Regions from separate parts of the Sphingomonas sp. NBWT7 genome, predicted to be linked through region 2. Evidence: riboswitches for the same ligand, from Rfam matches in the RefSeq annotation. Region 2 holds a riboswitch; the other holds the start of a gene.

Region 1 (15,690 bases), 1.3 Mb from region 2:
GCCCGATAAAGGCCCCCGTCAGCGTCACGGCGAGCGCGAAGGGCAGCGTCCACACGCCCAGCCTGTTGTGCCAATCGGCGCGCGCGATCTGCGGATCATGGCGCGTGCGCAGCAGAAAGGCGTCGCGCACGATGCGCGGGTGCGCGAGCACGCCGGTGACGACGAGCGCGGCCAGCGCCACGCCAAGCGCCCCGACGAGAATCATGCCCCATGTCATCGGGAGGTGCAGATACTCGTGCAGCCCGATGAGGAATTCGGTCCAGCTGTGCGCTTCGGGCGCGACGATGCGGCCGGCGCCGTCGACGTACCAGGCGGCGTGATCGGTGGTGACGACGGCGCGGGGCAGATCGGGCGTCGGCATGCGGATATAGAGGTGCGTCGTGGGCGGCTTGCCGGCTTCGCCCGCGACCACCGCCGTCATCGCCGCCTGCGCCGCGGTCGGCGAGAGGACCGCGCTCTCCACGACACTGGGCTCTTCCCACCGTTGCCAGCGATCGTGGATGACAATGATCGAGCCGGTCAGCGCGATGATGTAGATCAGCGCGCCCGCGAGCAGGCCGAGTGCGGCATGGCCGCCCAACGCGCGTTGCACCAGCGTCTGACGCGGCGGCCCGCTCATGCGACGAGCCAGAGCAGCGTGCCGGACAGCGCGGTCAGGGCTACGGGGGCGATCATCTGTACCGGGCCGGGCCGGGTCATCTGCCATACCATCAGCGCGCTCCAGATCATCGGCTGCAGGAAAAGCGTGAGGACGATCGCGTCCGCTTCCCCGCTCCCTGCGCGCCGGGCAAGCGCCTGGGCACCATAGGCGCACCACTGCGCGGCGACGAATGCGACCGGCACGACCAGGAGGAAGACGGCGACGCGGCGACTGAGATCGCCACCGTTGCGCGGCAGCGCTATCGCGGGCGCCTCGCGCGGCGCGCGGCGCGTGCGGGCGGGGGCAGTGGTGCCGGCGTAGAAAATGAGCGCGAGTGCGACGACAATCCCGGCGACGGTGCCGAGCGCGATGCCCCACGCGCCGTCCGCCCAAGCCAGCCAGCAGAGCGCGACGCCGCCGAGCGCCCAGCCGACGACGCCGAGGCTGCGCCGCCCGCTCCATCCGGCGCGGATCAGCAGCGTCGCGGCGACGATGACGAGGAGCGGGGCGGCGATCACGTCAGAAGCCGATGCCGGGCCCGAAGCGCACGCTGATCGTGCCAAGCACCGTGCGGGGCGCGCCGAAATAGCCGCCGTCGAAGTTCACCGCGGTCAGATATTTGGCGTTGGTGACGTTGCGTACGTTGATACCTGCGGCGACATTTGGGGTCAGTTCGTAGCGGGCGAGCAGATCGAGCAGCGCGTAGCTGCCCTGGCGCGCCGTCCGCGTCGGCGTGAAGATGCGGCTCTGATACTGGCCAGAGGCGCCGAGCTTCAGCTGTGGCAGGGCGGGGGGCGAGTAGCTGACATTCAGTCGGCCGGTGTTGCGCGGCACGAACAGGCGAGCGGCGTCGCCATTCTCATCCTCGATCCGCATCAGCGTATAACCGCCGGTCGCTTGCAGCCCGGGCGCGAGCTGCCCGCCGACCTCGATCTCAATGCCTTCGGAGCGCGCGTCGACGCCGCGCGAGATCGTGCGGCCGCCGACGAAGTCGATCGCCTCCGCAGTGTTGTCCTGCCGCGTGCGGAACAGCGCGACGGTGGCGTTGAGCCGCCCGTCGAACCATTCGCCCTTTATACCGGCTTCGAGATTGTTGCCGCGGATCGGATCGAGGATGCGGAAGTCCGCGCCGATCGCCGTCTGCGGATTGAAGATCGTGGCATAGCTTGCGTACAGGCTGAGGTTCGGCGTCACGTCGAACGTCGCGCCGGCGAACGGCAGGAAGCGCGTGTTGTCGAAATTGGTGTCGACGCCGTAGGAAAAGCCCTTGCTGACGGCGTGGGTGACGTTGCCGCCGAGCATCACCTTGAGCGGATCGGCGAGGTTTAGCCGGACGAGGCCATAGACCGTCTGGCGCCGCGTCTGCGTGTTCTGGCTTGATGCATAGGCGGTTGAGAATTCGGTCGGGAAGTTCGGCTTCGGGAAATTGCCGTCGAGCAGATCGGGGAAGGGCAGCAGCTGGCCGATCAGTGCATTGTCGTAGCTCGACGACTGCTTGTAATCCTGCGCGCTGCGGTTGACGCCGATGTTCACGTCATGCTGGCGACCGAACAGTGTCACCGGGCCGGTGATATAGCCTTCCATCGTCAGGTTGCGCGTCTGCGCGCGAAAGGCGCCGGGATAGGCTTTAATGCCAAGATCATCGAACGGATTCGCCGGATCGCGCAGGTCGATGCCGCCCGGTGCGCCGCGAACGGGCGCATCGTAGACGTAGAACAGCTCGTCGGCCTCGCTCGTCGCGCGGCGGACCGCGCTGAACCGCGCGATCCAGCCATTGTCGAAGCGGTGCGTGATGTCGCCGAAGATCTGCCGATCGATGATGTTCCAGTTCGACCAGTCGGGCGCGACATTGGCCGAGCGATCATAGTCGATCCGCGTGCCGTCGGTGTAGTTGAGCGGCAGTGCGCCCCACATCGCGCCGCGGCTCTGGTGATCTTGATGGCCGTAGCCCGCGCTGACGACGGTGCTTGGCCCGATATCGGCCTCGACGATGCCGTAGCCGACCCAACGGCGCAGGCCGTAGCGGTCGAGATGGCTGTCAGTATCGGTGAAAGCGCCCACCGCGCGCGCGCGGACGCTGCCGTCGCTGGTCAACGGCACGCTGACGTCCGCCTCTAGCCGGACGTTGTCGAACGAACCGTATTGCGCCGAGGCGCGCACCTGCGTGTCGCGCGTCGGGCGCTTGCGGATGAAGTTGACCACTGCCGACGGGTTACCGGTCGACGAGAGCAGGCCGGGGGCGCCGCGCACCACCTCGATATGATCGTAGAAGGCGGTGTCGATCGACCCGGTCTGGATGCCGAAGGCGAAGGGCACGCCGATGCCGTCGATCTGGAACGTCTGGATGTCGAAGCCGCGCGCCGAGAAATAGACGCGATCGGTCTCGTTCGCCTGGACGTTGACGCCCGGCACGGTCGTCAGCAGCGTGTTGACGTCGTTCAGCTGGAAGTCCTCGATCTGGGCGCGCGTGACGACGCTGATCGACTGCGGCGTCTCGCGCTGCGTCAGGTTGAGGCGCGTCGCGGTCGTCTCGCCGCGGATCGTATAATCGTCGTTACCTTCGGTTCGCTGTCCGGTGACGACGATATCGGCAACGGTCTGCGGTTCAGCGGCTTCTGCGGGTGCGGTGGTAATGGCGGCTGCCGATGCTAGCAGCCCGAAAATCGTCAACAACGTCTCTACTCCCCCCAAGGGTCGAGACGCGGACTAGCCAGGCATCGGTGCTATTGCAAGTCGTTCGCAATCGCATTGTTCATATCGTTTTGTTGCTATGCGGAGATGCAATGATGATCGGCGGGCAAGCGCATATATTAAAACCATAATCCAACCGTCGTTCCTGGCCGATATTCGATCGGTGCGCGTCACGCGCGCAAATCGTCGCCGCGCGCTTCCAACCGCGCGACAAGATCGGGAATGCGCGAATCGCCGGAATCCAGCGACAGCGCGCGCCGCCCGGCCACGAGCGCCTCGACCTCGCGTCCCGCCTGGCTCAATGCGACGGCGTACATGCCGAGCGCGATCACGTCGTCCGGCGCCACGTCGAGGCGCCGCTTTAGATGCGCCGCCGCCTCGTCGAAGCGCTGCCGAGTGGACGCGATCGTGGCGAGTTGCCGCGATGCTTCGGGGGATTGTTCCGGCGACTTGAGCAGCGAGACGATCGCGTGCGCCGCATCGTGATCGCCGGCACCGAGAAACTGCTGCGCGTAATAGGTGATCTGCTCGGGCGTCCCGCCGGCCAGCGCCGCGGCCTGCAGCAGCCGCTGGTGTTCGGCTTCCTCACCGCGATCGCGATAGAATAGCGCGAGCCGCGCCAGGACGTCGGGATTGGCGACGAAGGTCGTCTCGGCCTTCTGCATCAGGCGGCGGTGTTCATCATCGCGGCCCTGACGCTGCATCTGCACCATCACCGCCTCGAGCATCGCCCAATTGCCGGCGATCTGCGCGAAGGCACGCTCCCGCTGCTCTTCCGCCGCGGCATCCTCGCCGACCGACTGGAGCAGCCAGGCGAAGCGAAATCCCTCTGCCGTTTCCGCACCCGAACCGTGCAGCGTGCACAGGCGCTTCCGTGCGGTCTCGGTATCCCCGGTGGCGATTTCATAATGGGCGAGGTCGAGCGGCAATCCGTGCAGCGTCGGATCGGCGGGGCCATCGCGCAGTCCCTGATAGAGCGGCGCTGCATCGTCGATCGCGCCGCCCATCACCGCGGTGCTGAACGCCATCGCCTGCTCGTACTGGCTGGTCGCCGCGTCGACGACATAGGCCTCGACGACGCGCGCCATGATGCGGCCCACGAACGCCTGTTCGATATGGATGAGGTCGTTCATCCATACCGACGCCTGTTTGGTGAGCATCACGCTCTCGTACGACGGGAAATAATCGACGCGATCATTGTCCTGCGTAACCGTGCCTGCCACCGCGCGCAGAACGCTTTTCGACATCATGTTGGCGACGATGACGTCGTCGGTGGTAAAGGTGGTTTCCAGCGGCACCGGGGAGGTGGTGATGAGCACCTTGGTACGCGGATTGCGGAGCAGAACGCTGAGCGCCTGACGCGTCGCCGACAATGCGCGCGCGTAATCGAGCGGCTTGAAACCAAAATGCTTCGCGTCCGGATGGCGCAGCACGCGCGGGTGCATCTCGATCGACTGGTCGACGCGTGTATCCCACCATGTCTCGATCAGCCCGAGCGTGACGACGGCGAGATCGCAGTCGAACGCGGTGCGTAGCCACGAATAGATCAGCCGGCGCCGTGCCATCTGTTCGTCGAACGGCAGGCCAAAGCCGGGATCGGCGCGCGCGTGCAGATCGACGTAGCGATCCTCGGCCAGTTGCAGCAGCAGGGGCATCACGTCCTGCTCGGTCAGCGTGTCGTCACGATCATAGATCGTACGTGCCCATTCGAGCTCCTGCGCGATCGAGGTGGGCGTATATTTGTTGAAGATCTCCGCGCCGTAGGCTGCGGTCAGCGCGCTGTTCGACCGCGTCAGCGTGACGGCGGGGACGGCGAAGCCGAGCCGGTCGAGATGCGTCTCGATGTTGCGTGCGAAGCAGCTGCCCATCGTGAACACGGTTGCGCCCTTCGCAACGGTGAAGCTGGGGCGCAGCACGGGCCAGCATTCAGGCTCGAGGCGGTTGGGCTCGCCCCGAGCCGGCCAGGTCGCCGCGCTGTTCGCGCCCGGACGGCGAGCCGCCTCACGGAAGGGGATCATGCCGTCAATCATTGCCGAAACGTAGCGGAGGGGGGAAGCCGTGACAATGCGACTAGCGCTTGGCCTGATGCGTGGTCGACGCTGCAACCTACTGAAAGCAGAGGCGCAGCGTCCGACCCGAAATGGATCAGTCGCGCAGAGCTTCCTTCACCTTGTCGGCCGCCTTGGCAATCACGCCTTTCTCGGCCTCCTCCGCTTCCGCCTTCGTCTTGAATGCCGCGCCTTCCGGTTCGGCCGGCGGAGCGTAGACCGAGAACAGTTTCAGCTCACCGCTGCCCTTGTTGACGATATTGTGCTCCGCGCCCTTCGGCACGACGACGAGGTGGTTCGCCCCCGCTGTCGTCGTGTGGCCGTCGATGACGACCTTGGCTTCGCCTGACACGATGAAGGTCGTTTGGTCGGCGGGGTGCGTCTCGGCGCCGATCTCTTCACCGGCGGGGATACTCATCAGTACGATCTGAACCTTGCGATCGCGATACACTTCCTTCTGCCACAGTGTGTTGCGGGTCGCGAGCTCGACCATGTCCTTGTTGAAGATCGCCATCGTTCTGCCTTTTGAAGGTGTAGCCGGGACGACGCGCGCCCGGGGCAAGCGTTCCGAGACACGCGCGCGGTCAGTCGAAAATCGCGTCGCGATGCGCACCGATCAGGCCGCGCAGGTCGACCTTGGCCTTCAGCCGCGCGCACAGCAGCGCAGTGCCGCTAACCTTGCGCTGGACGAACAGCGTGTCGATCGGTGGCAGATGCCAGGTGCTGCGATCCTGCGCCATCGCCATGGCCTCCTCGCGCAGTACCTGGACGAAGGCGCGGTCGCCGAAATCGAACGGGCCGGGACGGTGGAGTTCGGCGACGATAACGTCGATCATCCGCGCGACGATCGCGGCGTGGCGATCGGCGGCAGCGTCGCCGAGGAAGCCCGCTTCGATCGCCGCGGTGCGAATCTCGGCCGCATTCTCGTCGAGTCCCGCCATTAGCAGACGGTGATAGCCCGCCTGCGTCCGCGGCTGGACCGGGCGAGCGGCACCGAAATCGAGCAGGACGAGGCGGCCCGTATCCGTCTGCCAGCGATAGTTGGCGAAATTGGGATCGGTCTGCATCAGGCCCCAGCCGAACAACTCGCGCAGGACGAGGGTGACCAGCGCGGTGGCGGCGCGATCGCGCACTTCCTGCGGAGCGTCCTCCAGCGTCTCGATCGGGCTGCCGGCGACGAACTCCATCGCCAGCACGCGCGCGGTGCTGAGTTCGGGAACGGCGGCCGGGACGACATAGGCGGGATCGTCGCCGATCCGCGCGCGATACCGCTCGAGCATCTCGCGCTCGCGCAGGTAATCGGCTTCCTCGTGCAGCTGGCGCTTGGCTTCGACGAGCAGCGTCGCGACGTCGAGCTCGCGCGGGAGCAGGCCCGACACGCGCAGCAGCGTCGCGACATTGTCGACGTCGGCGTCGATGCTCTCCGCGACGCCGGGATATTGCACCTTGATCGCGATCGTGCGGCCGTCGGGAAGGTCCGCGCGATGCACCTGCCCGATCGAGGCGGCAGCGATCGGATGCGCCTGGAAGTGGCGGAAACGCCGGCGCCAGTCGCGGCCCCATTCCTGCACCAGCACGCGATCAAGCTGCGGCGGCGGCATGTGGTGCGCATTGTCGCGTAGCCGGGCGAGAATTGCGGTGAGTTCGGGCGGGAGCAGGTCGCCCGCGTCCATCGAGATCATCTGCCCAAGCTTCATCGCCGCGCCGCGCAAATGTGCCAGCTGATCGGCAACGCGCGCGGCGTTGCCCGGCGTCAGCAGCAGATCGCCCATGCGCGGACGCTCGCCGGCGGCAATGCGGCGCGTCCCTTCCGCGAGCATGCCGCCGGCGACGCCGCCAGCCAGCCGCCCGAAGCGCCCGAAGCGTGCCATCCGTCCGCTCGGCACAGCCCGGCCGCCACCCTGTTCTGCCATCTGCCGCGCCGTCCTTGTGCCGAGAAGGCGCCGCGGCAGGCGGCCGCGCGCCGTTACCGGTTCAAAGCGCGGGTGAACGCCGCGTTCCATCGCCGGGCGACAAAGCCGGCAACGCGAGCGATCAGGCCTTCGCCGACTTGCCGGTGAAGGCGGCGATGCGATCGCGCATGTCGGGCCCGACGCCCTCGTTCTCGAGCACCTCATATTGCAGCCCGGCGTCGAGCACCTGGCCGTCGGTGACGTCGAGCAGCCGCTTGTTGGCAGCGTGGCTGAACGCAGAATTGGCGGCGATGCGGCCGGCGAGCGCGGCGATCTCGTCATCGAACCGGTCGAGCGGGACGACCTGCTCGGCGAGCCCAATACGGTGCGCCTCGGCCGCATCGATCATGTCGGCAGTGAACATCAGCCGCTTGGCGGTGGCGACGCCGACCCGTCGTGGCAGCCGCTGGCTCATTCCCCAGATCGGGGTCAGCGCCCATTTGGCGTGCGTGTCGCCGAAGCGCGCATTGTCCGCGGCAACGATGAAGTCGCACGCGAGCGCGACTTCGAGCGCGCCGGTGTAGCAGTGGCCGTGGACGGCGGCGATCACCGGCATCGGCAGCTTCTCCAGGAACCGCAGCGTCTCGCTATGCCAGCCGCGCGACGGCACGTCCTCGCCGCTCGCGATATCGGCGAGATCGTGTCCGGCGGAAAAGCATTTGCCCGCCCCGCGCAGGACGACGCAAACGACCGACTTATCGGTTTTAAGATCGACGACATGCGCGCGAAGTTCGCGAAAGACGCCCACGGTCAGCGCGTTGAGCTTGTCGGGGCGGTTGAGCGTCAGTAGCGCCCAGCCGTCTCGATCGTCGCGGGTGACCAGATCGCCCATCATCACTCTCCATGCTCGTTCGTCGTTCTTGTGCCGGTATGGCCGGGCAGTGACGTAGCGTAAAGCAGCGGGCATCGAATTCACCGACGGTGTGCGGCACGCTGCTGCCAAACAACGACAGGACAAGGAGAGGGCAGCATGCGCGACGCCGAGCCGATCATCGAGCCGGATCTGCCGATCATCGATCCGCACCACCATTTGTGGGATTTCCAGCCGATGCTGCCGCGGATGCCCGAGATCGCGCATCCGTTCGGGCGGATATCGCGCCAGTCGCCGCGTTATCTATTCGACGAACTCTACGCCGATTGCCGCGCGAGCGGGCACAACGTCTTCGCCACCGTGTTCCTGCAATGCGGTGCCTTCTATCGCGCCAATGGGCCGGCGGAACTGAAGCCGGTGGGCGAGGTGGAGTTCGTCAACGGCGTCGCGGCGCAGTCGGCGAGCGGGATCTACGGGCCGTTTCGCGCCTGCGCCGGGATCGTGGGACAGGCCGATCTGATGCTTGGCGACACCGTCACCGCGGTGCTGGAGGCGGAGATCGCGGCGGGCAACGGGCGGTTTCGCGGGATACGCCATATCGGTGCGTGGGATGCCGATCCGACGGTGCTAGGTCCGCTCGGCCATGCGCCGGCCGGGCTCTACGCCGACGCGACGTTCCGCGCCGGCTTCGCCCAGCTTGGGCCGCTTGGCCTGACGTTCGACGCGTGGGTGCTCGAGCCGCAGATCGGCGAGGTCGCGGCGCTGGCCCGTGCGTTCCCGGACCAGCCGATCGTGCTCGACCACGTCGGCACGCCGCTCGGGCTCGGCAGCTACGACGGGCGGCAGCGCGAGCGCTTCGATGGCTGGGCGGCGGCGATCCGCGATCTTGCGCAATGCCCCAATGTGACGGTCAAGCTCGGTGGGCTGGCGATGCCGTTCTGCGCGCTGGGCGATCTCGGACCCGACGCGCGACCGACGTCCGACATACTCGCCGAGCTGTTCCGCCCGTATGTCGAGACGTGCATCGAGGCGTTCGGTGCCGAACGCGCGATGTTCGAGAGCAACTTTCCGGTCGATCGCTGGGGCGCGGATTATGCGACGCTGTGGAACGCGTTCAAGCGTATCGCGGCGGGCGCGAGCGCGGCGGAGAAACGCGAACTCTTCGCCGGGGCGGCAGCGCGCTTCTATCGGCTCGATCTCGACGCGTTGATCGGGTGACGCTTAAGGGGCGGGGCGCGCCGTCACAGTCTCCGCCACCCCGCGCCGGCATCGACGCCCCGTCCGGCATCGATCGTCTCGGCGATGATCGCGGCGGATTCGACGAGCCGCGGGCCGGGGCGATTGAAGAAATGGTGGCCGTCGGCAACGAACACGCGGCCGGCGCGCACCGCGGCGAGCCGATTCCACCCGTCCCGCGCGGTGAGCGGGGCAAGATCGGCCATCGTCTGCGGGATCTGGAAGCCGCACGGCATCAGCACGATCATGTCGGGATCGGCGGCGACCAGCGCGTCCCATTCGAGCCATGGCGAATGCTGGCCGGGCGTCGCAAACAGCGGCTCCCCGCCGGCGATCTGAATCAGTTGGGGCACCCAGTTTCCCGCCGCCATCAGCGGATCGATCCACTCGATCGCGGCGATCGTCGGGCGATGCGCGCGCTTTGCCGCCCGCGAGCGCAGCGTGTCGAGCCGCGCCTGAAGGGCGGTGATCGAAGCTTCAGCGGCGGCCGGCGCGCCGACTGCCTCACCGACGCGGCGCAGATCACCCCAGACGTCGTCGAGATTGTCGGGCGCAAGCGACAGCAGCGTCGGCGGCGTGCCGATCCAGGACGACAGCGCTTCCTCGAGATCGCGCGGCGTGACCGCGCAAACGGCGCATTGCGACTGTGTCAGGATGACGTCGGGGCGCAGCGATTTCAGCAGCGCGGCGTCGACTTCGTAGACCGACAGGCCCTGGCGCACGATTTCCTGCACGCAATCGTCGATCTGCAGCGACGTCAGACCCTTTTCGAGCTTGGTCGCGGTGCAGATCGGCAGCGCCTTGATGAACGGCGGGAAATCGCACTCGTGCGAGCGTCCGACGATTTCATGCTCCATGCCGACGGCGACCGCGATCTCGGTCGCGCTGGGCAGCAGCGAGACGACGCGCGGCGCGGCCATCACGCCGCCCGCAGTGCGAGGCCCGGGCCGAACACGCGCGGCGCCGCGCGAGTGAGCACGACGTGGAGCGCGAACAGCCCTGCAAACCACAGCACGTCGTTGGTGAGCAGCTGGAGCACGATCGTCGGCGTGAACGTCTCGGTCCCGCCGACGACGAGTGCGAAGCCCAATAGGGCGACTTCGAAGGCGGCGAAGGCGGCGAGGAAGACCAGCGGCAGCGCGTAGCCATGCGAGCGAGGTTTCTGCGACAGCCGGGCTGCGAGCAGCATCGCACCGAGGCTGGCGCCAAGCAGCGCGCCGCCCCACGACAGCGCGTAGCCGGTCAAGGGATAGCTGAGCAGTCCGAAGCCGATAAGTTGGTTGGTCGCCCAGATGCCGGAGATCGTCACCGCCGCGCGCGCGCGCGACATCGACAGGGCGGCCGCGACCGCAAGCGCGACGAACGGCATCATGCAGGCGATCGCCAGCGTGCCGAGCACGGCGGCAGCGGCAAGCGCTAGGGGCCAGGCGATGCCGGCATCGGAGGTACGGGGGAGGGTCATCAGGCAGGCTCCACGCGTCGAGCGACCATGCCGGGGCGTCCGCGCGAACGGCCGGACGATCGAAGCGGCGCGCGCGTTCGCGCCGCTAACGGTCACCGGTGCGGCCCCGGCCGCATATTCGTCGCTCAGTCGAAGAGCTTCGCGCCCGCCCAATCCCATGAACCGAACAAGAGCGACGCGCGCCGGGCGGTCTCCTGGCTCGCGGATCACCGCGCGATCTGCGCCTTCCCAGACGACCGGTTCGGGTGAACCGATCGATCCAGTGACTGCGGAGTGATGCCATCCCGCCTGCACATCGCACTCGCCGCTCACAGTTGCAGGGTCAGCCGCAGAATTGCATGCCGAGGCATGCGCACTGCGTTCCCGGTACCGGCACGCCTTGATGCGCCGTCGAACGGCGCGGCACCGTCCTAGCGCCGGGCGCGCGAACTGCAAGCCGCCGACCGCCCGTGCGTCATCTGGGCCCAGTGACAGAACCGCAACGGCGGCGTCTGCCGCGTGTTTGGCGGACGAGCCAATGCGTTGCGCCTTGCGATGTTTCGCTTTTCATACGACACAATCGCGCCCACCACTCGCTGCGCCCGGAATCGGGCGGGCAGGACCGGAGAGAAAAATGGCACGTTCGGCAGAGAAGCGCGGCAAGGACGAGACCGCGGCGGCGGAAAAGAAGGTCAAGGCAACCGGCAAGTCCGCTGGCGGCGCGCGCGGCGGGATCACCGCGCCGGTCACGCCCTCCGCCGATCTCGCCGAGATCGTCGGCAAGGGCGATCTTCCGCGCAGCGAAGTCGTGAAAAAGGTGTGGGACTATATCAAGAAGCACGACCTGCAGGATGCCAAGGATCGGCGGCAGATCAACGGCGACGACAAGCTGGCGAAGATCTTCGGCAAGAAGTCGGTCAGCATGTTCGAGATGAACAAGCACCTCAGCGCGCATCTGAGCACGCCGAAGGCCTGATCGATCGCCGGGCGCGCATAGGGCGCCCGGCGGCGAGCATCTCCGATCAGGCGGCGAGGCGCGTGTCCGTCCAGCCCAGTGCTGGGGCGACATGCGTCATGAGCGCCTCGAGCACGTGCGTGTTGTACGCCACCCCAAGCTGGTTGGGAACGGTGACGAGTAGCGTGTCGGCCTCGGCGATTGCCTCGTCGCCGCGCAGCTGCTCGACCAGGCGATCGGGCCCGTTGGCGTAGCTGCGGCCGAAGACGGCGCGCATATTGTCGATCACGCCGATCTGGTCGCTGTCCGCGCCGCGCCCGAAATAGGCCCGGTCGCGATCGTCGACCAGTGCGAAGATCGACCGCGATACCGACACGCGCGGCGTTCGGGTGTGCCCGGCGTCCTTCCAGGCTTTGCGATAGGCGCGGATCTGCCGCGCCTGCTGGACGTGGAACGGCTCGCCCGTCTCGTCGGCCTTCAGCGTCGAACTCTGCAGGTTCATACCCATCTGCGCCGCCCACACGGCGGTCGCGTTCGAGGCGGAGCCCCACCAGATCCGCTCGCGCAAGCCCGGCGAATGCGGCTCGAGCCGCAGGAGCCCCGGCGGATTGGGGAACATAGGCCGCGGATTGGCGCGCGCGAAGCCTTTGCCATCCAGGAGTTCCAGAAACACCTCGGCATGGCGTCGGCCCATGTCGGCATCGCTCTCACCCTCCGCCGGTGCGTAGCCGAAATGGCGCCAGCCATCGATGACCTGCTCGGGCGAGCCGCGGCTTAGCCCCAGCTGCAGCCGTCCGCCGCCGATCAGGTCCGCGGCGCCCGCATCCTCCGCCATGTAGAACGGATTCTCGTATCGCATGTCGATGACGCCGGTGCCGATCTCGATCCGCTTCGTCCGCGAGCCGACCGCGGCGAGCAGCGGAAAGGGCGACGCGAGCTGCTGCGCGAAATGGTGCACGCGAAAATAGGCGCCGTCGACGCCAAGTTCCTCCGCGGCGACCGCGAGGTCGATCGATTGCAGCAGCACGTCCGCCGCAGAGCGCGTCGCCGAATGCGGGGAGGACGACCAATGGCCGAACGACAGAAAGCCGATCTTCTTCATGACGCACATTCCCATGCGATGATCAGTTGCAGGGAAGCTCGGTGCTCGCGCGGCACGCCGCAAGGCCGCGGATCGAACCGAAGAGTTTCGATTAGCGCTTCGCCGACCGTCGATGCGGCGGCGACGGTACGGCACGAACGCGGCGGCGGGGCGTTGAGCTAGCGCATGCATGGAGAGAGACGATGACCGATAAGCAGCCGATGCAGGCCGATGGTGCGGGAACGAGCGACGCGGCCGATCCGCAGGAGTCGCGCAAGCCGAAGGCCGAGGGCGAAAGCCAGGGCGGCGCCTATCCCAACCCACACAGCGGCAAGAAGCCGGGCGGGTTCGACGGCGGCCAGTCCGAGCGCGCCTATCATGGCAGCGGCCGCCTGGGTGAGGAGAAGACGGGCGAGCAGCCCAATGCGGGCTCTTCCGAATAACGCCGGACAGAAGGGAACGCGTCTGATGAAGGAACGGGCGAACGAGCGAGCAACGCTGCTGGGTGCGGGCGCGGCGCTGGGATTGATCGGCGGCGCGCTGTTTTTAACGCGCGGCGCGGCGCGTGACGACGCGGCGATCGTCTACCCGCCGCTCGACACGCCCAAGTCGCTCGGCGACGATATATGGATCGTCGACAGCGGGCCGATCAGCGCGCTGGGGTTCAAATTGCCTGTGCGCATGACGGTGATGCGGCTGCGCGACGGCAGCCTGATCCTCCATTCGCCGACACGGCATACCGCGGCACTCGGCGCCGCACTCGATGCGATCGGGACGGTGCGTCATATCGTTGCGCCGACGATCGCGCACTGGGCGTATCTCGAGGAATGGCAGCGCGCCTATCCGTCGGCGACGTGCTGGGCTGTGCCGGGCTTGCGAGACCGGCGCGCGGTGCGCGACGCCGGCCTACGGATCGACGCCGAGCTCGGCGAGGCGGCGCCCGCGGATTGGGCGGACGAGATACGCCAGGGGCTGGTGCGCGGCGGCGCGGGCTTCGAGGAAGCGTGGTTCTTCCACGCCGCCAGCCGGACGCTGGTGCTGACCGACCTGATCGAGAACCTCGATCCCGGCAAGCTACGCCCCGCGGCGGCGGCGGTGATGCGCGCGACGCTGGCGACGCGCGGCACCTGCGCGCTTCACGCCCGCGCGGCCCTGCTGCTCAATCGCGGGGAGGCCGTGGCGGCAATCAGCGCCGCAATCGCGACCGAGCCGGAAACCGTCGTCTTCGCGCACGGCGACATCTTTCGCGGGCGCGGCGCGGCAAGGGTGCGGCAGGCGTTCGACTGGCTCCTTTAGGCGGAAACAACCTCGAACCAGACCGGGCCATCCGTGAAGAGCGTCGCCGCTTTCTCTTCGCGGGTGGACGGAAAGGCGATCCGGGTGCTCGGTGAATGGTCGCCGAGTTTCGCGGCGAAGCGCAGTGTTGTTCCATCGTGGTGGCGTTCGAACGCCACGATCCGGCTGTCGTCGTTGATCGTTGCGGGCTCGTACGTGCCGTGCGCGAACAGCGGCTGATAAGCCCGGCGCAGATCGAGCAGCGCGAGGATCAGCCGCATCTTCTCGGGCGGCGCAGCGATCGCCGCGGCGCAGCGCTGATAATCGACCGGTGCCCGATTGTCGGGATCGACCAGGCTGAAGTCGCCGAGTTCGGTCCCCTGATAGAGATCGGGAACGCCCGGCACGACGCACCGCAGCGCTGTAGTCACCAGCATGTTGCGGCGCGCGATCGAGTCGATTTCCTTGAGGAAGGCTTCCACTGCCGCAACGAACGCGGGCGTAGCGATAAGCGTCGCGCAGAGATTGTTGCAGCGATCCTCGTATTCGGTATCGGGCGCTTCCCACGACGAGCGCAGCTTGGCTTCGCGCAGCGCCTTGGTCTGCCACGCGGCGATCCGATCGGCGAAGCTAGCGTCGGGCTCGCCAGCCGGCCAGGCGCCGAGCAGCGCCTGGAACAGCATGTAGCGATCACCGCGATCGACGCCGTCGGGGAACGGCGCGGCGATCCTTTCCCACTGCTCGACGGCGGCACGCCACTGTTCGGGCTTCGCACTCAGCGCGGCGAGCCGGGCGCGACTATCCTCGCCGCGCTTGTGATCGTGCGTGGCGGTGGTCAGCATCGCTTTGAGCCAGTGCGCCGCGCGATCCGCCATGATCGCGTGGAACTCGGCGACGGGCAGGCTCATGCGCACGGCGTCGAACCCGACATCGTTGCGCGACAGCAAGCGGCCGTAGCGATAGAATGCCGTATCCTCGAGCGCCTTGGCGGCAATCGGTGCGGAGAGTTGCTGAAAGCGGCGGACCGCCTCGGCCGCGAGGCCACGATCGCCGGGACCGGTGCTGGCGAGCCATTCGAGGATGTGATCTACGACCATCGCTTCGCCCGGCGGAATGTGCGGTGCGACGCGGCGACGCACGGTGGCGCGGATCGAGGCATCGCCCGCCGGTGCGGCGTCGCCGGTACCGTAGGTGCGATAGACCGGAAACACCCACAGCAAGCGTTCGATCGCGCGGCGAAGCATCTGCCGCGTGAGGCCGTCGGTGGCGGCGGCGCTATGCGCGAGGCTTGCGAACGCGTCGGTGCAGCCTTCCAGCTGGCCGCTGAACTGCCAGGCGAGCAGTTGCTGCCGCGCCAGCAGCTCCTGGGGGGCGAGCTCGTCCGGACGGCCGCTGACGTCCCGCCACAGATCGCCGAGCGGCGCGGCGCCGGCAGGATCGTGGATCAGCGCGGTGACCTGTTCCATGAAGTCGTAGCCGCTCGTCCCGTCGATGCCCCAGTCGCGCGCGAGCTGCTCTTCGGGCGCGAGGATTTTCTCAACGATGATCCACGCTTCGGGG
Region 2 (15,690 bases):
TTGGCCTTCAGCGCGTCGCCCTCGTTGCCGATCGACAGGCGGTCGAGCTTCTTGCCGTCCCATTGCACGAGGCGCGCGGTGAAGGGCGTGCCGTCCTGCTCCATGGCGGCAGTGACAGACCAATATTCCTGCGCGCGAAACGCCTCGATCTCACGCTCGCGATCGACGATCAGGCGCAGCGCGACCGATTGGACGCGGCCGGCGGACTTGGCGCCGGGCAGCTTGCGCCACAGCACCGGCGAGAGCGTAAAGCCGACGAGATAGTCGAGCGCGCGGCGGGCGCGGTACGCGTCGATCAGATCGGTATCGAGCTCGCGCGGGTTCGCCATTGCGGTCGTCACCGCCGCCTTGGTGATCGCGTTGAAGGTGACGCGCTGAACGTCCTTGGGCAATGCCTTGCGCTTCGCCAGCACTTCCTGGACGTGCCAGCTGATCGCCTCGCCCTCGCGATCGGGGTCGGTCGCGAGGATCAGCCGGTCGGCGCCCTTCGCCAGATCGGCGATCGCCTTGAGCTGCTTTGCCTTGTCGGCGTAATTCTCCCACTCCATCGCGAAGCCGGCATCGGGATCGACCGAGCCGTCCTTGGGCGGCAGATCGCGGACATGGCCGTAGCTCGCGAGGACGCGATAATCGGAGCCGAGGTATTTTTCGATGGTCTTCGCCTTGGCGGGCGATTCGACGATGACGAGTTGCATTGGCGCCTTGCTAACGATCTTCACACGTACGCGCGAGGGTGACGGCGGCGGCGGCGGATCGTCAAGCAGCCCGCGCTGCATCTGCCGATCAGCGTCTGGGTGTCGCCCGCCACGCGAGCAAAAAGCCGAGCCCGAGCAAAAGGTCGAGCCCGCCGAACAGGACGACTGCGAGCGGTGCCTTGCCCGCTGCGTGGAGCAGAAGCGCCGGCACGCCGAACGCCAGCTTCTCCGCCACGCCCGTCAGCATCAGCGCGCGGTAGCGGATTGGGTCGCCGCCGATGATCCAGAAGACGATCTGAAACGCGCTCGCGGTGCCGATGAAGCCATAAGCGACGAGCTCAGCTCCCGCGGGCTGCGGCAGTAGATATTGCGGCAGCAGCGCGAGCAGCCCGTAGATCGCCGCGCCGCGAAACCACAGCGGAACCCAGCGCGGCGCCGTCACGTGACGATACTCACGCGGCCGCCGGCGTGGCGTTCCAGCCGGCCGGCGAGTTCCAGCTCGAGCAGCACCATTTGGACGACCGCGGGCGCAATGCCAGACTGGCGGATCAGTTCGTCCACCGCGACCGGCACCGGCCCCAGCAGATCGGCGATGCCGCGCCGCGCCTGATCGTCGGCGTCCGCCGGAGGCTGCGGCTCGAACCCCCACGTCGGGGAGCGGACGAGGCGCGAGTCGAGCGGGCGGATCTGCTCCAGTACGTCGGCGGCGTTCTGCACCAGCGTGGCGCCCTCGCGGATCAGCAGATTGCACCCCTGCGCACGCGGATCGAGCGGGCTGCCGGGCACCGCCATCACCTCGCGACCGGCCTCGTTGGCGAGCCGCGCGGTGATCAGCGAGCCCGATTTGGGTGCGGCCTCGACCACCACCGTCCCGTGCGCCAGTCCTGCGATGATCCGGTTGCGATAGGGAAAGTGCCGGGCGCGCGGCTCGATCCCCGGCGGCATCTCGGCGATAAGCAGCGCGTCGGTCGCGATCCGCTCCTGCAGCGCGGCGTTCTCGGGCGGATAGGCGACGTCGATCCCGCCGGCGATAACGGCGATCGTCGCGGCGCCCGCCCCCATATGCGCCGCGGTATCGATCCCGCGCGCGAGGCCCGACACGACGATCGCGCCCTCCGCGGCCAGATCGTGCGCCAGACCGCGCGCGAAGCGACACGCTGCCGCAGAAGCGTTGCGCGCGCCGACGATCGCCACGATCCGCGCGTCGGCCGCAGGCAAAACGCCGCGCATGGTCAGCACCGGCGGCGCATCGTCGAGTTCGGCGAGCAACCGCGGATAGTCGGGCGAATCGATGAACAGATGGCGGGCGCCGAGCGCTGCGACCCGATCGACTTCCTGCGCGACCGTACGTGGATCGGGCGGAGCGCCGCTGCGCCCGCCGCCGCGCCGCGCGAGATCGGGCAGTGAGCTGAGCGCGGCGGCAGCCGTGCCGAAGCGGCGGATCAGCTGGCGATAAGTGACCGGGCCGACGCCCGGCGTGCGGATCAGCCGCAGGCGATCCGCCGCATCGTGGAGCAGCGGATCGGCGTCAGCCACCCTTTCTGCCGATCCTGGGTTCCGCGCCCTTGATCAGTCGCCCGATGTTCTCGCGGTGCTTCCAGATGACGATCAGTGCGAGCGCGAGCAGCAGCGGCACATAGTCGAACTGGTCGAACGCCGCCGCCGCCAGTGGCGCGCTGACCGCCGCCGTCATGCCGGCGACCGAGGAGATGCGCAGCAGTGCGAGCAGCCCGAGCCAGACGATCGCATAGACCAGCCCAAGCGGCCAGTAGAGCGCGAGCACGATCCCCATCAGCGTCGCAACGCCCTTGCCGCCGCGAAACATCAGCCAGACGGGGTAGCAATGGCCGACAAACGCGCCCGCCGCCGCCAGTTGCTCATTGCCCGGGAACAGCCGCGCCACGATCGCTACCGCGGCCCAGCCCTTGATCATGTCGAGCAGCAGCGTTGCCGCGGCGAGCCCCTTGCGCCCCGTGCGCAGCACGTTGGTCGCGCCGATGTTGCCAGAGCCGATCTGACGGAGATCGCCCGCCCCGCCGAAGCGCGTCAGCAGCACGCCGAAGGGGATCGAGCCCAGCAGATAGCCGAGCAGCAGCGCCGCGGCCGGCGGCATCCAGACGATCCCGGTTTCCAGGTGCACTCCCTCCGTTGGTCGTGACGATAACCGAACGATTGCCGCGACGCTACTCACCTGCATCAACCGTACGGAAGCGTGCGCGCTTCCCCGCTCCGCCGCCGCGCGGTAGGCGGCAGCGATGAGCGACGCGCGGCCGATCCTGTTCTTCGATTCGGGCGTCGGCGGGTTGTCGATCGTCGATCCTGCGCGCGCCGCGCTGCCGAACGCGCCTTTCGTCTATGTCGCCGATTCGGCTGGTTTTCCCTACGGCACGAGGGACGAGGCCGAGATCGCGGCTCGCGTGCCTGCACTGCTCGGGCGGCTGGCCGAACGCTACGCACCGCGGCTGATCGTGATCGCATGCAACACCGCCTCGACGATCGCGCTCGCCGCGGTGCGCAGCGCGCTCGATGTGCCGATCGTCGGCACCGTGCCCGCGATCAAGCCCGCCGCCGCGCGTAGCCGGACGCGGACGATCGCGGTCCTCGGCACCGCGGCAACGGTGCGTCAGCGCTACGTCGACGATCTCGCCGCACGCTTCGCCGCCGATTGCCGCGTCATCCGGCACGGCAGCGCGGCGCTGGTGACGCTGGCGGAGGCCAAGCTCGCCGGCGAGGTGGTAGATCCGGACGCCATACGCGCGGCAATCCGGCCGATGTTGGAGGCGGACGATGGTGATCGCATCGACACCGTCGTGCTCGCCTGCACGCACTTCCCGCTGCTGCGAGACGAGTTGCAGCGTGCCATTGCGCGGCCGATCGACTTCGTCGACGGCGGGGACGGTATCGCCCGTCGCATCGCGTTCCTGACGCAGGGCCAGTCGTTCGCGCGCGACCGTGCCGACCGCGCGGTGTTCACCGGCGCGGTCGCGACAGGGCTAGAAGCGGCGTTCGCGGCACGCGGCTTCGGCACGCTCGAACGGCTCTGATCTCGATCTTGCGCACGCCCGGGCAGCGATGCGCGTGCGGTGGCACCCGCCGCGTCATTGCGCGTTGAACGAGCCGGCAGATCAGCGTCATCGCCGGAATCCGCTGGAAACTGCGGCTCCACGCGCGTAAGTCGCACGCCATGTCCATCGACGCTCTCGCCGGAAAGCCGGTCGATTACACGCGCGCCTTCTCGCAGGCGATCGATCGCCTGCACGCCGAAGGCCGCTATCGGGTGTTCATCGACATCCTGCGCAACAAGGGTGCCTATCCCAGCGCGCGCTGCTTTGCCGGCCATAACGGGCCGAAGCCGATCACCGTCTGGTGCTCGAACGATTACCTCGCGATGGGGCAGCATCCCAAGGTGATCGCGGCGATGGAGGAAGCGCTGCACGACGTCGGTGCCGGCTCGGGCGGCACGCGTAACATCGGCGGCAACACGCACTATCACGTCGATCTGGAGGCCGAGCTCGCCGACCTGCACGGCAAGGAAGGCGCGCTGCTGTTCACGAGCGGCTATGTCTCGAACGAAGCGACGCTGGCGACGCTGGCCAAGGTGCTGCCCGGCTGCATCATCTACTCGGACGAGCTCAACCACGCGTCGATGATCGCGGGCATCCGCAACGCGGGCTGCGAGAAGCGCGTGTTCCGCCACAACGATCTCGCGCATCTCGAGGAGTTGCTCGCCGCGGACGACCCCGCGCTACCCAAGATGATCGCGTTCGAGAGCGTCTATTCGATGGAGGGCGACGTCGCCCCGATCGCCGCGATCTGCGACCTTGCCGACAAGTACAATGCGCTGACCTACCTTGACGAGGTTCACGCCGTCGGCATGTACGGCGCACGCGGCGGCGGCATCTCGGAGCGTGACGACGTCGCGCACCGCCTGACGATCATCGAAGGCACGCTGGGCAAGGCGTTCGGCGTGATGGGCGGCTATATCGCCGCGGACCGGACGATCATCGACGTCATCCGCTCCTACGCGCCGGGCTTCATCTTCACCACGTCGCTCTCGCCTGTGCTCGTCGCTGGTGTGCTGGCGAGCGTGCGCCACCTCAAGGCATCGTCGATCGAGCGCGAGGGGCAGCAGGCTGCCGCCGCGCGACTGAAGGCGATGATGACCGAGGCCGGGCTCCCGGTGATGATTGGCGACACGCACATCGTGCCGGTGATGGTCGGCGATCCGGTGAAGGCGAAAAAGATCAGCGACGTGCTGCTCGCCGAATACGGCATCTACGTCCAGCCGATCAATTACCCGACCGTCCCGCGCGGCACCGAGCGGCTGCGCTTCACGCCCGGCCCGGCACACAGCGAAGCGATGATGCAGGAATTGACCGACGCGCTCACCGAGATCTGGGATCGCCTGGAGCTGCGCAAGGCGGCTTGATCCGCCTCCTTGCCCGCTGCCTCACCACTCCGTTCGTCCTGGGGAGAGGTTGAGCGCGAGCGAAGCCTCGTCTCGAAGGACGTGCGCCACGGGGCTGATGCTTCGAGACGTCACCCTTCGACTGCCTGCCGAGGCAGGCGCTCAGGACAGGCTTCGCCTTTGGCTCAGCATGTCCTCAGCACGAACGGTGGATGGGGATTGAAGCCAATTTGAGAGGGAAACAGAGTATGCAGGCAGTCGGCGTCGTCGGGGCGGGGCAGATGGGCGCGGGGATCGCGCAGGTCTCGGCACAGGCCGGCTATCGCGTCCTGCTGACCGATGTCGACAAAGCGCGTGCCGAGGCGGGCAAGGCCGGGATCGAGCGGCTGCTCGACCGCGCGGTCGACAAGGGGAAGCTCGAGCCGCAGGCGCGCGACCAGACGCTCGCGCGAATCGAGCCGATCGAGGGCGTCGAGGGAATGTCGGCGTGCGGCCTCGTGATCGAGGCCGCGACCGAGCGCGAGGAGGTGAAGCGCACGATCTTCGCGCGCGTCGGCACCGTGCTCGGCCATCAGGCGGTGCTCGCGTCGAACACCTCGTCGATCCCGATCACCCGGCTCGCGCAGGCGGCACCCGATCCGGCGCGCTTCATCGGCGTCCACTTCTTCAATCCCGTGCCCGTGATGGGGCTGATCGAGGTGATCCGCGGCCTCGCGACGTCGGACAAGACCGTGGCGACGATCGAGACCTATGCCGCGGCGCTCGGCAAGCAGGTGGTCCGCGCCAACGACGCGCCGGGCTTCATCGTCAACCGCGTGCTGATGCCGATGATCAACGAGGCGTGTTTCGCGCTCGGCGAGGGCGTCGCCACGATCCGCGACATCGATCTGGCGTGCCAATTGGGGCTCAACCACCCGATGGGGCCGCTGACGCTGGCCGATTTCATCGGGCTCGACACCTGTCTCGAGATCACCCGCGTGCTGTTCGAGACGACGGGTGATCCGAAGTTCCGCCCCGCTCCGCTGCTGGTGAAGTACGTCGAGGCCGGCTGGTATGGCCGCAAGACCAAGCGCGGCTTCTACGATTATTCGGGCGCCGAGCCGGTGCCGACGCGCTGAGGCGCGCGGCGTAGCTGCGCCGTCAGCGACTGCGCGGCGCGGACATAGGCCGGCCCCCCGCATACCGTCCACGCCTCCGGCACGCGTAGCCGCGGGATCGGCGCAATCAGCGGGTGGTGCAGCATCGCCGCGCCGCGATCGGTCGCTACGTCGGTCGCGGTTTCCACGATCAGAAAGTCGGGCCGCGCGAGCGCGATCTGTTCGAGCCCGATTCGCGCCAGCGGCGGCGTGCCGAGCCGCGTCGCAAGGTTGGTGAGGCCGACGCGCCGCATCAGATCGTCGACCAGCGTCCCCGTTCCGGTGAGATAGCCACGCCGCTGGTAATAAGCCGCGACACCGCCGCGCCCGGGGTTGGCAGGCAGCGCCGCCAGATCGCGGCGCATCCGCGCGATCAGCGCTTCGCCACGCGCCGGCTGGCCGATCGCGGCCGCGATCTGGCGGATCTGCGCGGCGATTTCCTGTGCCGTGTCGGCGGTGTCGAGCTCGATCAGCCGCGTCCGGCCACGCGTCAGGCGATCGAGCGCGGCGCGGCGGAAGCCGGGGGCGGCAATGACGAGATCGGGGCGCATCGCGAGGATATCCTCCGCAGTTCCGGCGGAAACGGGCCAGGACGCCGCCTGCGCCGCGACCGCCGACATATTCGGGTCGCGCGACAGACGCGTGAGCGCCGCCACCTGCGATCGATCCGCCAGCGCGACCAGATATTGGTCGGCGCACATGTTGAGCGAGACGATGCGTTGTGGCCGAAACGGTAGGCCTTGGGAGGGCTTCGGGTGAGCTTGAAGGGCGTAAACGGGGGCTGCACCGAGGGCGAGGGTAGCGAAGGGAAGGACGAGCCAGTGGCGCATGCATCGCCTTTGCCTCAGCCCGCGCGCATCGGCTAGGGAGCGGGCGAACTGCCCCGGGGTCGCCGCTTGCCATCTACCCGCCGCTGGCTCTGGCCCGCGCTGATCCTTCTGCTGGTGATCGCCGCGACGGCATCGGTCGGGATCGGCAGCGCCGCGATCCCGCTGCCGCGCGTGCTGCGCGCGCTGGCGGGCGGCGGCGATCCGGTCGAGCGGGCGATCCTGATCGAGCTGCGGCTGCCGCGCACGCTGCTCGCGCTGCTCGTCGGCGCGATGCTGGGCATCGCCGGGGCGGCGCTTCAGGGCTATCTGCGCAACCCGCTCGCCGAACCGTCGGTGCTCGGCGCGTCGAACGGGGCCGCGCTGGGTGCCGTGGTCGCGCTCTATTTCGGGCTGGCGGCGTGGCACGAAGCGACCGTGCCGCTGCTCGCGATCCTCGGCGCGCTCGCGAGCCTTGCGCTGCTGTTCGTGCTGGCCGGGCGGGCGGAGAGCGCGCTGACGCTGATCCTCGCCGGGATCGCGGTCGGCACGCTGGCGGGTGCGGGCATCAGCCTCGCGCTCAACCTGTCGCCCAATCCGTTCGCGGCGATGGAGATCGCGACATGGCTGCTCGGCAGCCTCGAGGACCGGTCGTTCCACCACGTCGCGCTCGCGCTGCCATGCATCGCGGTGGGAATCACGCTGCTCGCATGGGACGGCCGCGCGCTCGACGCGCTGACGCTCGGCGAGGATAGCGCCGCGACGTTGGGGATCGACCTCGCGCGGGTGCGGATCCGCATGCTGCTCGGCGTCGCGCTCGGTGTCGGCGGCGCGGTGGCGGTGTCGGGCGCAATCGGCTTCGTCGGATTGATCGTGCCGCATCTCGTGCGCCCATGGACCGACCGCAGCCCGTCGGCGGTGCTGTGGCCGAGCGCGGCGGGCGGCGCCGCGCTGCTGTGCCTCGCCGACGTCGCGGTACGCGTGATCCCGAGCAGCAACGAACTGCGGCTCGGCGTCGTCACCGCATTCCTCGGCGTGCCCGTGTTCCTCGTCCACCTGATGCGCGAGCGGCGGCTGTGGTGACGGTGACGCTGGAGGGGGTCGGCGTGCGGCTCGCCGGGCGGCAGGTCGTCGAGGACGTGTCGTTCACCGCGCGGGGCGCAGCGTTCGTCGGTGTGCTCGGCCCCAACGGCGCAGGCAAATCGTCTTTGATGCGCGCACTGCTTGGGTTGCTGCCCGCGAGCGGCCGGATCGCGATCGACGGGCAGCCGATCGCCGAGATCGCCGCGGCGACGCGCGGCCGGCGGCTCGCCTATCTGCCGCAGGGGCAGGCGCTGCACTGGCCGATCAGCGTCGCGCGGCTCGTCGCGCTCGGTCGCCTGCCGCACCTTGCCCCCTTCTCGCGGCTCGGCGACGACGATCGCGCCGCGATCACGCGCGCGATGGACCTCGCCGAGGTGACGCCGCTCGCGCAGCGCGTCGCGACCGAGCTGTCGGGCGGTGAGCGGGCGCGCGTGATGCTCGCCCGCGCGCTCGCCGTAGCGGCGCCGGTGCTGATCGCCGACGAACCGCTCGCCAGCCTCGATCCCGCGCACCAGCTGCACGGCATGGAGATTCTGCAGGCGCAGGCGCGCGCCGGCGTGCTGGTGATCGCCGTGCTCCATGATCTGGGACTCGCCGCACGCTTCTGCGACCGCGTACTGGTGATGAAGGACGGCCGGCTGGTCGCCGACGGGGCGCCGGGTGCGGTACTGACACCGCCGCTGCTCGCCGACGTCTACGGCATCAGCGCGCTGTTCCACGATGGGCAACCGATCGCGCCGCTGGCCCGCACCGGCGCATGACTTGCCTTTCTTCGCATCTGCGGTAGAGGCGCCGGCGGCCCGGTGATCCGGGCCACGTTCGCGCTGGTGCCCCGAGAGGGGCCATCGAGGGAATGCGGTGCGGGAGGGTTCCTCCCCAAGCCGCGGCTGTCCCTGCAACTGTAAGCGGCGAGCGCGGCGCACAGGCGCCCGGCACCGTTGCCGGGAGCAGCCACTGGGGAAACCTGGGAAGGCGTGCGGCGCGCGACGACCCGCGAGCCAGGAAACCTGCCGGCGCGGGTCGCTCGATGCTCGGGTCCAGGGGATGGTCGGGGCACGGAACATCCGTTCGAGCGACGACGGTGCGCGGCGGGGCGACCCGCCGATCACCGACAGCCGCGCGGCTCCGGGGCCGCACGTGGCGCGTCGAGCGGGCACCGCGTCCGTCATCTCCGCGCGTCATCGGTCCGTCGCAGGCGTGCGGCGGACGGCCCCGCCGCGTGTCCGAACGTTCGGCGCGGGGGGAATAAAAGAATGAAGAACCATGTTTCGCTGCTGGCGCTCGCCCTCGCGAGCGTCGCCACACCATCGCTCGCGCAGAGCGATCCAACGATCCCGACGCGCGATGCCGAGGGCCGCGACATCGTCGTCACCGGATCGCGATCGGGCGACGCCAACCGCGTGTCCGATCTGCCCGCGTCGGTCTCCGTCATCGCCGACGAGGATCTGAAGCTGCGCCAGGCGCGCATCGTTTCCGACGTGCTGCGCGACGTGCCGGGCGTGTCGGTGAGCCGCACCGGCGCGGTCGGCGGGCTGACGCAGGTGCGCATCCGCGGCAGCGAGAGCAATCACGTGCTGGTGCTGATCGACGGCATCGAGGTCGCCGACCCGTATCAGGGCGAGTACGACTTCGGCACGCTGATCGCCGACGAGGCGGCGCGGATCGAGGTGCTGCGCGGGCAGCAATCCTCGCTCTACGGCTCCGACGCGATCGGCGGCGTGATCCAGGTGATCACGCTGACCGGCCGCGAAGCGCCGGGGCTGTCGCTGCGCGCGGAGGGCGGATCGTTCGGCACCGCGGCGGGCGGCGCACGCTTCGCCGGCGTTTCCGACACGATCGACTATGCGCTGTCGGCGACCGCCTATCGCACCGACGGCACGCCGACCGCGCGCGGCGGCGAGCGCGACATCGGATCGACCAGTGTCGGCGCGACCGCCAAGCTGACGTGGACGCCGTCCGACGTGTTCAAGCTGACCGGCGTCGGCCGCTACAGCTACACCGACGCGCGCAGCAACAATTCGGAGAACGATACGTCGAGCCCGCTGTTCGGCTACACCGTCGACAGCCCGGGCGTGAAGACGCGCAACGAGGCGTTCTATGGCCTGGCGCGTGGCGAATTGTCTCTCGCCGACGGCCGCTGGGTGAGCGCGCTGACCGGGCAGATCGCCGACACGACGCGCAAGGGCTTCACCGCCGCCGGCTTCGATTACGGCGACGAGGGCACGCGCTACAAGGGATCGTTCGAGACGAGCTATCGCTTCGGCAGCGACCGCGTGGTGAACCGCGTGACCGGCGCGGTCGATTTCGAGCGCGAGGAATTCCGCAACACCACGCCCTCGCCGTTCGCCTTCCAGGGGCGGCGCGCGACGGAGAATTGGGGCTTCGTCGGCCAGTACGAATTGACCGTCGACGATGCCTTCTCGGCCGGCGCGAGCGTGCGGCACGATGCCAACGACCGCTTCGACGACGTGACGACGTGGCGCGCACAGGCGGGCTATCGCCTGCCGTTCGGGCTGCGCGTGCGCGGCGCGTACGGCACGGGCATCAAGAACCCCGGTTATTTCGAGCTCTTCGGCTATTCGGATGGGCGCTACATCGGCAATCCGAACCTGAAGCCCGAGAAGTCGAAGGGCTGGGAAGCGGGCGTCGACCAGGAGATCGCCGGCACCACGGCGACGATCGGCGCGACCTATTTTGACAACAGGCTGACCAACGAGATCTACACCACCTATCCCGCGCCCGCGTTCGTCGCGACGCCGGCGAACCGCACGACGCTGTCGAAGCAGCACGGCGTGGAGATGTTCGTATCCGCGCGGCCGATCCCGCAGATCAAGTTCGACCTGGCCTACACCTATCTCGATGCCGAGGAGGACGGGGTGACCGAGCTGCGCCGGCCGCGGCATATCGGCAGCCTCAACACGAGCGTGTTCAGCGCCGACCAACGCTTCTCCGGCACGCTCACGCTGCGCTACAACGGGCGGCAGTTCGACAATGCGTTCATCGATCCGAGCTTCGTGCCGGTGCGCGTGAGCCTCCGGGAATATGTGCTGATGAACCTCAGCGCCGAATACCGGCTAACCGATAGCTTCTCGCTGTTCGGCCGCGCGGAGAATCTGCTCGACGAGCGGTACGAGGAGATCTTCAGCTTCGTCGGCCAGGGACGCAGCGTGATCGGCGGGGTGCGCGCCAAGTTCTGACCGCCGGGCGCCCGCCCTTCCGATGCGGGGGGCGGGCGTCGACCTACAGCGTGCGCAGCGCCCGGGCGGGGCGCAGCGCCATCAGCGGCAGCGATCCGGCGAGCCCGATGCCGAGCGTGAGCAGCGCGCCGCCCGCCAGCGTGGCGAGCACCTGCGTCCAATCGGGCGCCCAGCCGAAATCGAACACCTGGACGATGACGAACCACGCCGCCGTCAGCCCGAGCGCCAGCGCCACCGCGGCGAGGATCGCGGCAAGCAGCCCGTATTCGAGCGCCTGCGTGCCGAGCACTTGCCAGCGTGTTGCCCCCAGCGTCTTCAGGATCACGCTGTCGTAGGCGCGCGACTGGCGCGAGGCGGCGATCGCGCCGACGAGCACGGCGATGCCGGCGAGGATCGCGATCGAGGCGGCCGCGACGATCGCCTGCGCCATTTGATCGAGGATGCCGCCGATCTGCCCGATGACGTCGCTGACCGCGATCACCGAGGCAGCGGGAAAGGCGCCGAGCAGCGCGCGCGTGACGGCGCCGTCGCGCGCCTTGTCCATCGTGATCGTCGCTGTGACGCTGTGCGGCGCGGTGGCGAGCGTGTTGGGCGAGAACACCATGATGTAGTTGAAGCCCATCGTGTCCCAGTTGATCTTGCGTAGCGAGGCAATGCGCGCGGGGATCTCGCGGCCGAGCACGCTGACCGTCAGCGTATCGCCGACGCCGATGTTCAGCACCTTGGCCGCCTCCGCATCGAGCGAGACGAGCGGCGGACCCGCATAGTCCTTCGGCCACCAGCGGCCGGCGACGAGATCGCTCCCCTGCGGCAGCGTGTCGCTGTACGTCGCGCCGCGCTCGCGGCCAAGGAACCACGCGCCGTCGGGCAGCTGCTTCAGATCCGCGACGCGCTGGTCGCCATAGGCGACGATCGTCGCACGCAGCGCGGGCACGACGTTGAGCGCGGCGCCCGGCGCGGTCTTGGCGACGAGCGAGCGGAAGCGCGCCGCGTCGGCGACGGGCACGTCGAGCACGAACAGATTGGGTGCCTTCTTGGGCACCGAGCGCGCGATCTCGGCGGAAAGGCTCGACTGGATCGCGGCGAGCGTGACGAACAGGGTGAGCGCGAGGCCGAGCGCGACCACCAGCGCGCCGGTCTGCGCGCCGGGGCGGTGGAGATTGCCGAGCGCGAGGCGCAGCAGCGGGCGACGCGGGCGTGGCAGCCGGCCGGCGATCCGCGCCACGCCCCAGCCGAGCGCGAGCAGCAGCACGAGCACGCCCGCAACCGCGCCGAGCACCGCGGCGGAGAACAAGGGCTCGCGCGCGGTGCCGAGCGCGACCGCGACGAGCGCGGCGGCGGCGAGCGCGACGCGCGCGAGCGTGCGGCGGTCGACGCCGCGGCGCGGATCGACGCCCGAGCGGAAGATCGCCGCCGCTGGCTGCGTGCGCGCGCGGGCGAGCGGCGGCAGCGTGAAGGCGTAGGCGATGAGGAGGCCGTAGAGCGCGCTGGTGGCGAGCGGCAGCGGGTGGAGCGCGAAACCGGGGCGGACCGGCAGCACGTCGCCGAGCAGTGCCACGATCGCGGACGGGATCAGCGCACCCGCGACGAGGCCGATGGCGATCGCGAGCACCGCGACCGCGCCGATCTGCAGCAGATAAATGCGCGCGATGTCCTGGCTGCGCGCGCCGAGCACCTTGAGCGTCGCGATCGACCCGCGCTTGAGCGCGAGGTACGACGACACGCCGTTGCTGACGCCGATCCCGGCGATCACCAGCGCGGCGAGCCCGATCAGCGACAGGAACTGGCCCATGCGCTCGAAGAAGCGGTTCGCGCCGGGTGCGGCGCGGCTGTGATCCTTGAACGACCAGCCGTCCGCCGCGTGCGCCTTTTCCAGCCGATCGCGTAAGCCGGGCGCGTCGGTGCCCGCCGGGGTGCGCAGACGGTATTTGCTGTCGTAGAGGCTGCCGGGCTGGATCAGCCCGGTGCGCGCGAGGCCATCGAGCGAGACGATCGCGACGGGGCCGAGCGTGAACCCCTCGCCGACGCGATCTGGCTCGTCGGCGATGATTCCGGAGACGGTGAAATCGGCTTGGCCGTAGCGCAGCCGCGCGCCGCGGCCGATCGCCAGCCGGTCGGCGAGCGCCTGCCCGATGACGACGCGATCGGGGGCGAGCGGCGCGTAGCGGCCTTTGGCGAGGCGCAGCGTGCCGTAGAGCGGATAGGCGCGGTCGACGCCCTTCAGCTCGGTGAGCACCGCCGGCGGCGCGTTGCTTCGCGCAGGGCCGAGCGTGTGTGCCATCGCGCGCAGGCGGATGGTTTCGCTGACGCTGCCGAACCGCCGCAGCATCGCGAGATCGGCGGGCGCGATCTGCCGCTGCATCATCGCGATTTCGATATCGCCGCCGAGCAGCGTGCGGCCGCGTGCGGCAAGCTCCTGCGTGATCGCGGCGGTGAGGCTGCCGATCGCCGCGAGCGTCGCAACACCGAGGAACAGGCAGACGAACAGAAGGCGAAGCCCGCGGAAGCCGGCGTTGAGATCGCGCCGCGCGATCCGCCAGGTCGCGCCCCAGCCGAGCGCGCCAGCATCGTCGCTCACGCGCGGCGCTCCCCGACGATACGGCCGTCGCGCATCTCGATCACGCGCGCGCAGCGATCGGCAAGCGCGGGATCGTGGGTGATGATGAGCAGCGTCGCACCCGCCGCGCGCTGGCGGGCGAACAGCAGATCGATCACCGCGGCACCGGTGGCGGCGTCGAGATTGCCGGTCGGCTCGTCGGCGAAGAGGATCGCGGGCTGCGGCGCGACGGCGCGCGCGATAGCGACGCGCTGCTGCTCGCCGCCCGAGAGCTGGGCTGGATAATGATCGAGCCGGTGGCCAAGGCCGACCGCTGCGAGCTCGTCCGCGGCGCGCGCAAAGGCATCGGCGTGGCCGCCGAGTTCGAGCGGGACGGCGACGTTCTCAAGCGCGGTCATCGTCGGCAGCAGGTGAAAGGCCTGGAGCACGATGCCGATCCGCCCGCGCCGCGCCCTGGCCAGCCCGTCCTCGTCGAGGCGGCCGAAATCGACGCCGCCGACGCTGACGCTGCCGCCGCTCGCGCGTTCGAGCCCCGACAGCACCGCCATCAGCGACGACTTGCCCGATCCCGAGGCGCCGAGGATCGCCAGGCTCTCCCCCGCCGCGATATCGAGATCGACGCCCTTCAGCACCTCGACCGGCGCGGCACGACTGCCGAGCGTGAGCGTGACATCGCGCGCGCGGACCGCGATAGCAGCGTCCTGGTTAGGCATAGGTGAGGGACGCTCCCGACATGATGGTGATGCGACATCTGGTGGCCGCGCTGGCGCTTGTCCACCTGAGCGCGGCGTGCAGCCCGACGCGTGACGACAGGGCGGGCATCGACAATGCCGCCGCGCCCGCCGCCGCGCCGGCGAACGTGGTGCAGGCCGCTGCGCCGCAAGGCGACCGGCGGCTGATCGTGGCGTTCGGCGACAGCCTGTATGCGGGCTACAATCTGCCCGCGGGTGACGGCTTCGCACCGGTGCTGGAGCGCGCGCTGACAGCGCAAGGGGTGTCGGCGCAGGTGATGAACGCCGGCGTGTCGGGCGATACCAGTGCGGGTGGACGCAGCCGGCTCGGCTTCGTGCTCGACGGACTGCCGCGCAAGCCCGATCTCGTCGTGCTGGGGCTGGGCGCGAACGACATGCTGCGCGGGCTCGATCCGGCGGCGACACGGACCAACCTCGACGCGATGCTGGCGACGCTGAAGACGCGCGGCATTCCCGCGATGCTGACCGGCATGATCGCCGCGCCGAACATGGGCGCGGACTATGCCGGCGCGTTCAACGCCATCTATCCCGATCTGGCGAAGAAATACGGCGTGCCGCTCTACCCGTTCTTCCTCGACGGCGTGATCACCGATCGGAACCTGCTGCTGGGCGACGGCATCCATCCCAATGCCGCGGGCGTGAAGCGGGTGGTGGCGAAGGTGGCGCCGATCGTGGCGGACGCACTGCCGCCCACCGCCGGCCAATGAAAAAGGGGCCCCGGCGGCGTGCCGGAGCCCCTTCCGAAATCAGCCGATCTTCCGGATCAGAAGTGGCCGATGACGCCGATCATCGGGCGGACCGATTCGAACTCGCCGGTGGTCGACACTTCGGCGCGCAGCCGGATGCCTTCCTTCTTGGTCAGCCCGTCGAGACCGATCGCCCCCGGGCCGAACTCGCCGCCGATGCCATAGGACACGCGCCCGAAATCGGGGCTGTTGTTGCCGTAGCGATCGAAGTTGATCCAGCGGTAGCCGGCCTTGACGTAGACGAGGCCCGTTTCACCGGCGCGCGCGCCGACGCGGCCGTGCACGCCATATTCCCAATCGATATCACCGG

What was found. Region 2 has a riboswitch for cobalamin ahead of F1C10_RS12625 (TonB-dependent siderophore receptor). Riboswitches for the same ligand answer to the same signal wherever they lie in the genome.
Region 1: linked by a shared signal. The riboswitch ahead of F1C10_RS06395 (hypothetical protein) and the one ahead of F1C10_RS12625 (TonB-dependent siderophore receptor) in region 2 are both predicted to bind cobalamin.

Annotation. Positions count from the first base shown of each region.
Region 1 is NZ_CP043639.1:1,268,813-1,284,502, reverse strand. Features, by position in the region: gene F1C10_RS06440 (PepSY domain-containing protein) at 1-619, opposite strand, end outside; gene F1C10_RS06435 (hypothetical protein) at 616-1,158, opposite strand; gene F1C10_RS06430 (TonB-dependent siderophore receptor) at 1,160-3,313, opposite strand; gene F1C10_RS06425 (GSCFA domain-containing protein) at 3,502-5,349, opposite strand; gene F1C10_RS06420 (cupin domain-containing protein) at 5,477-5,893, opposite strand; gene F1C10_RS06415 (AarF/ABC1/UbiB kinase family protein) at 5,964-7,292, opposite strand; gene F1C10_RS06410 (enoyl-CoA hydratase/isomerase family protein) at 7,414-8,163, opposite strand; gene F1C10_RS06405 (amidohydrolase) at 8,302-9,360, shown strand; gene F1C10_RS06400 (ABC transporter substrate-binding protein) at 9,384-10,298, opposite strand; gene F1C10_RS06395 (hypothetical protein) at 10,298-10,840, opposite strand; cobalamin riboswitch at 11,028-11,208, opposite strand; gene F1C10_RS06390 (SWIB/MDM2 domain-containing protein) at 11,454-11,795, shown strand; gene F1C10_RS06385 (LLM class flavin-dependent oxidoreductase) at 11,842-12,876, opposite strand; gene F1C10_RS06380 (hypothetical protein) at 13,059-13,298, shown strand; gene F1C10_RS06375 (DUF4336 domain-containing protein) at 13,537-14,151, shown strand; gene treY (malto-oligosyltrehalose synthase) at 14,148-15,690, opposite strand, start outside.
Region 2 is NZ_CP043639.1:2,596,163-2,611,852, reverse strand. Features, by position in the region: gene topA (type I DNA topoisomerase) at 1-695, opposite strand, end outside; gene F1C10_RS12670 (hypothetical protein) at 784-1,137, opposite strand; gene dprA (DNA-processing protein DprA) at 1,134-2,231, opposite strand; gene plsY (glycerol-3-phosphate 1-O-acyltransferase PlsY) at 2,224-2,808, opposite strand; gene murI (glutamate racemase) at 2,951-3,739, shown strand; gene hemA (5-aminolevulinate synthase) at 3,880-5,124, shown strand; gene F1C10_RS12645 (3-hydroxybutyryl-CoA dehydrogenase) at 5,352-6,221, shown strand; gene F1C10_RS12640 (ABC transporter substrate-binding protein) at 6,188-7,069, opposite strand; gene F1C10_RS12635 (iron ABC transporter permease) at 7,136-8,128, shown strand; gene F1C10_RS12630 (ABC transporter ATP-binding protein) at 8,122-8,889, shown strand; cobalamin riboswitch at 8,937-9,158, shown strand; gene F1C10_RS12625 (TonB-dependent siderophore receptor) at 9,382-11,325, shown strand; gene F1C10_RS12620 (ABC transporter permease) at 11,369-13,903, opposite strand; gene F1C10_RS12615 (ABC transporter ATP-binding protein) at 13,900-14,595, opposite strand; gene F1C10_RS12610 (arylesterase) at 14,619-15,341, shown strand; gene F1C10_RS12605 (opacity protein) at 15,398-15,690, opposite strand, start outside.